DNA from 2 places in the Brevibacterium luteolum genome. Region 2 is predicted to be linked to the other one. Evidence: riboswitches for the same ligand, from Rfam matches in the RefSeq annotation. Region 2 holds a riboswitch; the other holds the start of a gene.
What was found. A riboswitch is a leader RNA that binds a small molecule or an ion and turns the genes downstream of it on or off. The one in region 2 is predicted to bind thiamine pyrophosphate.
Positions count from the first base shown of each region.

Region 1: linked by a shared signal. The riboswitch ahead of M3C25_RS01880 (TenA family protein) and the one ahead of thiC (phosphomethylpyrimidine synthase ThiC) in region 2 are both predicted to bind thiamine pyrophosphate.

Region 1 is NZ_JALXPM010000004.1:45,678-49,368, reverse strand. Features, by position in the region: gene M3C25_RS01895 (DUF779 domain-containing protein) at 24-482, shown strand; gene M3C25_RS01890 (L,D-transpeptidase) at 635-2,107, opposite strand; RNA gene ffs (signal recognition particle sRNA small type) at 2,314-2,409, opposite strand; TPP riboswitch at 2,492-2,596, shown strand; gene M3C25_RS01880 (TenA family protein) at 2,585-3,217, shown strand; gene M3C25_RS01875 (peptidoglycan recognition protein family protein) at 3,421-3,691, opposite strand, start outside.
Region 2 is NZ_JALXPM010000010.1:70,571-74,261, forward strand. Features, by position in the region: gene M3C25_RS04255 (hypothetical protein) at 180-329, shown strand; gene chrA (chromate efflux transporter) at 448-1,698, opposite strand; TPP riboswitch at 1,777-1,884, shown strand; partial or broken gene thiC (phosphomethylpyrimidine synthase ThiC) at 1,965-3,691, shown strand, end outside.

The DNA.
Region 1 (3,691 bases), on a different contig from region 2:
CATGTGCACGGAGATGAGGTCCGATGTCCGATGACACCACCGTTGCCGATGGAGCCGCCGCAGCGTCAGCCGATCCGGCCGTGCTCGACTCCGCGCCGACGATCGAGGGGGAGACCCGTTCACGGGTCGCCCTGACAGAGGCTGCCGTCGAGCTGCTCCAGCAGCTCATCGACCAGCATGGGGACCTGATGTTCCATCAGTCCGGCGGCTGCTGTGACGGGTCGACGCCGATGTGCTTCCCGGCCGGAGAGTTCCTCACCTCGGATGCCGACGTGCTGCTGGGCCGGTTCGAGATCCCACGACCGGCTGGCACCACCTCGGAGCTGGAGTTCTGGATGTCAGCCGAGCAGTTCAGCTACTGGAAGCACACACATCTGACCGTCGATGTCGTGCCCGGGCGCGGCGCCGGATTCAGCGTCGAGACGCCGACCGGCAAGCGGTTCCTCATCCGCTCGACCCTGATGGACGCCGACGAGAGCTGACCGCACCGCCGGGACACGACTGGGGGCCAAGAGAGTGAATCTCCTGGCCCCCAGTCAGCTGCCCGCCTGTGCGCCTGCCCGCCTGTGCGACTGCCAGCCCGCGCGCCTGCCCGCCCGCTCGGTGCTGCGGAACTGCGGTGCTGCGCTCACGCTCAGTCGAGTGCGGAGAGCTCCTGCCACTCATCCCAGTCGTAGACCCAATCGGAGACGTCTGAGGACTCCTTCGACAGGGACACCGAGGAGCCTTTGACGATGACCGGGTCGCCGTAGATCGCGGAGTCGTAGTACTCCTTGGCCCGCTCATTGGTGAGGTTGATGCAGCCGTGCGAGACGTTCGCCGAGCCCTGTGAGCCGGCCGACCACGGTGCACCGTGGATGAACTCGCCGTTGTTGTGGATGCGCACCGCCCAGCGCACTGGCGTCGAATACCCCCAGCGCTCCGAGGTCATCGTGTAGTTCGCCGCTTTCGACATGACGATATGGGTGCCGTTGAACGAGGGTGAGCGTGCCGCGCCGAGCGAGGCGGGGTAGTCCATGATCGTCTCATCTCCGCGGGTGACGATCATCCGGTGCGTCTTGGCATCGGCGGTCGTGGTCTGCTCACGGCCGATCGAGAAGTCCAGCGAGACGTCCTTCTCACCGAAGCGCGTCTGCGAGAACGGCACGTCCTCCAGGGCCATTGTCACCTTGACCTTCGAGTGCTCCGGCCAGAACTCCTTGGGCCGGTAGTGCACCCGCGAGATCCCGTCGGTGTCGTAGAGCCAGCCCCACGAGCCCTCGACCTCGCGCTCCTTGCCGTCCTCGTCGGTGACTCTCACGGACAGCCGGTGTTCGATGTCATCGCGGTAGGACTCGGGCACGGTCGCGCCGATGTTCACGATGATCGGGGCGGCCACGCCGACCTCCTGGTCATCGCCGATGACGGTGAAGATCCGCGCCGAACGGCCTTGCGGTTCGGTCGTCGTGATCGTCCCGGAAGCTTCATGCGTGGCGCCATCCGGGGCGACGGTCGTCGCCTTCCACTCGTACTCGGCGTTGCCGGCCAGCCCATAGCTGGAGACCCAGCGGGTGCCCTGAGGATCGGCTTCGCCGCCGCTGTCAGTGCTGTTGTTGCGGTCAGTGCTGGCACCGCTGGGCGTGTCGTCTTCGCTGGGGGTCGCGTCTGCGTCTGAAGCGCTGCCGCCGGTGTTGGCGCTCTCAGTCTCCGTCGCCGAGGCGGTGGCCGGCGCGCTCGGATCGCTTCCCTGGGCGCCGGAGTCGAAGGTGCCGTCGACGCTCACCTCGGGGTGGTCGGCGTCGGTGACGGTGACCTCGGTGAATTCGCCGCCGGACACGGTCAGTGCGAAGTGCCCGCTGGGGTCGAGTTCGATGCTCTTACCATCAGCATCGGCTGCGCCGGTGGTGCTGTCTGCCTCGGGTGTGCCGCTGGCGCCCGTCGCCGAGGTGGGTGTGGGGGAGGCGTCGTCATCATCGACGACCGAGACCGTCACCTCGGGTGCGGGATGCGGGTCCGCGCTCGGAGCTGCCGCGGATCGGCGCTCGGCATCGGGTGTCGCAGTGCAGGCGGCGAGGGCGATGGCGAGCGAGACGCTGAGGCCGGCAACGAGGGGGCGGCGACGGAGCATGAGGGACCTTTCTCATGGCAGTGGAGACGATGCACAGTCGCAGAACTGCGAGGGCAGGAATGGGAAGGCGACAGCACAAATATAGGAAGCGCGATGTAACGGCTGTGGAACAATGCGCGCTCTCAGCCCGCCGATCGGCGAGCAGATGGCATGTGACCTGCGCAAACAGTGCCGGGGGATGTTGCGCAATTGTGACAGCGCATGAATGCGAGGACTCCCCGTGCACCCGCCAGAGCTCGCTTACCCTTGCTGCCTTCCGGCCCTGGGGGAGTTCACAAGATGACGCCACACGGGGAGCCGCATAACAGTCTAGACCAGGCAGGGACCGAACCAAAAACGCCTGAGCCGGCCACCGCCTCGGGCACGGGAGACGGGCTACAGTGAGGGTGTTGACAGGGGAGTGCCCGCGCGGGCACTGAGAGTGCGCAGACAGACCCTACGAACCTGATCCGGGTGATACCGGCGGAGGGAGATCACATGACACAGATCCACACGACCATTCGCGTTGCGGCCGATTCCCCGGCCGGGCGGCTGCGGCTCGGCGACAGCGCCGGGCAGTGGGACGCCGCAGTCGGGCACCGCTTCGTCGACGAGCTGTTCGCAGGCACCATCGACGATGCGGTGCTGGCTGGCTACCTCGTGCAGGACTATCAGTTCTTCGACGCCTTCCTCTCGATGCTCGGCGGGTGTGTGGCGCACGCCGACCGGCTCGACTCCAAGCTGCGGTTCGCCGCCCAGCTCGGGATGCTCGCAACCGATGAGGACGGATACTTCCAGCAGGCCTTCACACAGCTCGGCGTGACCGAGGACGACTGGCGGAACTCGCAGCTTTCGCGCGCGGCAGCCGGGTTCCAGGCCGAGATGTACGATGCGGTTGCACAGGCCGAATACGCAGACCTGCTCGTCATGCTCGTCATCGCCGAGTGGCTCTACCTCGACTGGGGTGAGCGCGACGCCCCGCTGCCTGAACGCTATGTGCACTCCGAGTGGATCGAGCTGCACCGCGGGGAGGCGTTCAGCTCGTGGTGCCAGTTCCTCGTCGACGAGCTCAACCGGGTGTGGCCGGCTGCCGAGGCCGCGGGCCGGGTCGAGGAGCTCACCGCCCGCTGAGAGCGCACGGTGGCCCTGGAGCTCGACTTCTTCGGCGTCACCTATGAGGGCCGCGACAGCTGACCGGCACGAGGGCCGCGTCGACTGAGCCGGTGACGTGTGTCGGGGAGGTCTCGCCGACCGTGCCAGCGAAGCGATCGGGCGGGCTGGGGATAACTTCCAGCCCGCCCGTTCGTGACCTGAGGTCGGCTAGCCTGCGCGGTTCAGGCGTTGCGGTCGGTGGCACCCGGCTGCAGACCTGAGCCCTTCTCCTCGCCCTTCTTCTCTTCCTTCAGCGGGTCCTTCTTCACCGGCTCGCCGTTCTTCTGGATCTCGGCGATGTCCTTGCGCATCTGCGGCAGCTTCCCGTAGAGCGCATCGCCTGGGCAGTCGGTCTGACCGAGGTCCCGGTGACCGGAGACGACGTTGATCTTCGTTCCCTTGAGCGTGGTCTTGCCGCCGGCATCGACACCGGAGAGCGCGAGCTTCCAGGCG
Region 2 (3,691 bases):
CACCGGGTCTTCGAGCGGGATTCTCTGGAGTGCAGCATCGCATGCGAGCGTGCCGTCCGCATCCTCACGGGTGCCTGCCTCGCTGCCGCGTTCCGCGCACCGGCGATCATCACCCTCGGCGTCCGGCTGCCGCCGGTGTTCCCCGCCCGCGCTGGCTTCACCACAGGCTGCGTGCGAGCATGGCGGTCATCATCAGCGGTCTCGTCGCCGCCTCCGCCGTCGTCGCCTCGGTACCGACGATCCACGGCGCCGCGTCCGACTTCGGCACTGCGACTGCGGCACTGCTGTGGACGACCCGCGCACCTGGTTCCTGGTCTGCGGCGCGCTGACGGGGATACCGCCGGCAGGCGGACACGGCACGATTCGGCCCGCCTGGCTCATGACGATCAAAGAGGTGTCGGCCTCCCGTTCGCGCGGCGGCGCTGCGGCCCCGCTGCGCCGGGAGGTTCAGAGGACGAGGAGGCCGAGCAGTCCGGCGGCGATGACAACGGCCCAGGCCGGGGCCTTCCACGCGCTCAGCGCGACGAAGGCGGCAGCTCCGATGACGAGGGTCAGCGCAGAGGTGATGCCGGTGGTGAAGACCGGCTGGTACAGCGCGGCGGCGAGAATCCCTACCACGCCGGCGTTGACTCCGCTCAGCGCCCGGCGGGCCAGCCGGTGCCCGGAAAGCGCCTGCCACAGCGGCAGGGTGCCGATGACGAGCAGCGCCGCCGGCAGGAACACCGCACCCAGCGCGATCGCCGCGCCCACCGCTCCCGTCGCCGAGGTGGTGCTCACCGTGCCGAGGTAGGCGGCGAAGGTGAATAGCGGGCCGGGCACTGCCTGGGTGGCGCCGTAGCCGGCGAGGAAGGCATCGTTCGAGACGGTCCCGGTAGGCACGAGCTCGGCCTGCAGCAGCGGCAGCACGACATGTCCGCCGCCGAACACGAGCGCGCCAGCTCGATAGAGCACATCTGCCAGCTGCAGCGCATCACTGCCGGTGAGACGGGCGATGACCGGCAGCCCGATGAGCAGGACGGCGAAGAGGATGAGGCTGCCGGCGGCCACCGGCATCGGCACACGCACCCTGAACGGCTGCCTCTGCCCGTCTGAGGCGCCTGACGCCTCGGGCGCGGCCGGACGCAGCCATACCAGCCCGATGATGCCGGCGAGCACGATCGCAGCGACCTGCGCCCATGCGGTGGGCACGAGCAGGGCGATGGCCAGGGCGGTGACCGCGATGCTCGCCCGCGGTGCGTCGGGAGTCAGCGAGCGCGCCATGCCGAGCACCGCATGCGCGACGACAGCCACGGCTGCGACCTTGAGTCCGGTGAGCCAGCCGGCGTCGCCGAGGTCGCCGAGGGCATGGATGCCGAAACCGAAGGCCGCCAGCGCAAGCGCCGAGGGCAGGGTGAAGGCGACCCAGGCGGCGAGCATGCCGGCGAAGCCTGCGCGTTTGAGGCCCAGCGCCATGCCGACCTGGCTGGAGGCCGGGCCCGGCAGGAACTGGCACAGCGCGACGAGATCGGCATAAGCGCGGTCGCTGAGCCAGCGGCGGCGCTCGACGAAGGCCTCACGGAAGTACCCGAGGTGGGCGACCGGGCCGCCGAAGGAGGTGAGCCCCAGCCGCAGGAAGACCCAGAACACCTCAGCAACGGATCCCCGGCTGGCGGGTGCGGCGGCAAGCTGGCAGTCAGACGCTGAGGCGGAAGGTGGCATGCCCGCTATTCAACGCCAGGCAGGTGAACTCCAGGCGAACGACAGCTCCGCCTCTCTGATCGGGTGTGATATAGATTGAGCTGACCACGCGGGAGCCTCACAGCGAGGCTGAGACCGGACACGGCGTCCGGGACCGCTGAACCTGATCCGGTTAATGCCGGCGTAGGAAGTGAGGGACATCGTTGTCTGCATTCATCCCTGAGAACACGCACGCCTCCGAGACCGCAGCTGCCCAGCCGCACTCCGAACAGCACCCCAAGCACCGAATCGGGTGGGTTGAGGATGCCGCGCACGGCATCCGCGTGCCCGTCACTGAGATCCATCTCGACGACTCGCCCGGCCAGCGGGCCAATCCCCCGGTCCAGGTCTACCGGACGATGGGGCCCGGCAGCGTGCCCGAGGAGGGACTGGCACCATGGCGGGCGGAGTGGATCGCCGCCCGTGGGGACACCGAAGAGCACGCGGGCCGTGGCAGGAAGCTCGCCGATGACGGCCGGGCGGCTGTGCGCCGCGGCCGGCCCTCCCAGCAGTGGCAGGGCCGGGTGCCCACACCTCGGCGGGCGAAGCCCGGCAAGCGGGTGACGCAGATGCACTACGCACGCGCCGGTGTCGTCACCCCGGAGATGTGCTTCGTCGCGCTGCGCGAGCAGTGCGATGTCGAACTCGTCAGAAGCGAAGTCGCCGCCGGCCGGGCGATCATCCCAGCCAACATCAACCACCCGGAGTCCGAGCCGATGATCATCGGGCGGAAGTTCCTCGTCAAGATCAACGCCAACATCGGCAACTCCGCTGTCACCAGCTCGATCGGCGAGGAGGTCGCCAAGCTCAACTGGGCGGCCAAATGGGGTGCCGATACGCTCATGGATCTCTCGACGGGCAACGATATCCACACCACCCGCGAATGGATCCTGCGCAACTCCCCCATCCCGATCGGCACCGTGCCGATCTACCAGGCTCTGGAGAAGGTTGATGGTGAGGCGGAGAAGCTGACGTGGGAGATCTACCGCGACACCGTCATCGAACAGTGCGAACAGGGCGTCGACTATGACCGTCCATGCCGGTGTGCTGCTGCGCTACGTGCCGCTGACCGCCGAGCGGGTCACTGGGATCGTCTCCCGCGGCGGGTCGATCATGGCCGGGTGGTGCCTGGCGCATCACGAGGAGAACTTCCTCTACACCCACTTCGATGAACTGTGCGAGATCTTCGCTCAGTACGACGTCGCCTTCTCCTTAGGCGACGGCCTGCGCCCGGGTTCGATCGCCGATGCCAACGATGCCGCGCAGTTCGCTGAGCTCGACACGCTGGCTGAGCTGACTCAGCGGGCGTGGGAGCACGATGTGCAGGTCATGGTCGAAGGACCTGGCCACATTCCGCTGCACAGGATCCGTGAGAACGTCGAGCGCCAGCAGGAGCTGTGCCACGGCGCGCCCTTCTACACCCTCGGCCCGCTCGTGACCGACATCGCTCCCGGTTACGATCACATCACCTCGGCGATCGGGGCGACGGAGATCGCCCGCTACGGCACCGCGATGCTGTGCTACGTCACCCCGAAGGAGCATCTGGGTCTGCCGAACCGCGATGACGTCAAGACCGGTGTCATCACCTACAAGATCGCAGCCCACGCCGCTGACCTGGCCAAGGGCCACCCTGGTGCGCAAGAGCGTGATGATGCCCTGTCGAAGGACCGCTTCGAGTTCCGGTGGCGCGATCAGTTCGCGCTCGGTCTCGATCCGGAGACTGCCGAGGCGTTCCACGACGAGACGCTGCCGGCTGAACCGGCCAAGACAGCCCACTTCTGTTCGATGTGTGGGCCGAAGTTCTGCTCGATGCGCATCTCCCAGGACATCCGCGACACGTACGGAAGCGCTGAGGCGCAGGCGGCGATCGCCGGCATGCAGGCCAAGGCCCAGGAGTTCCTCGCCCGCGGCGAGCAGGTGTACCTGCCCGAGCCGACCGTCGGGCCGCCTGCTCCCGACACCGCGCCCGAGGCGG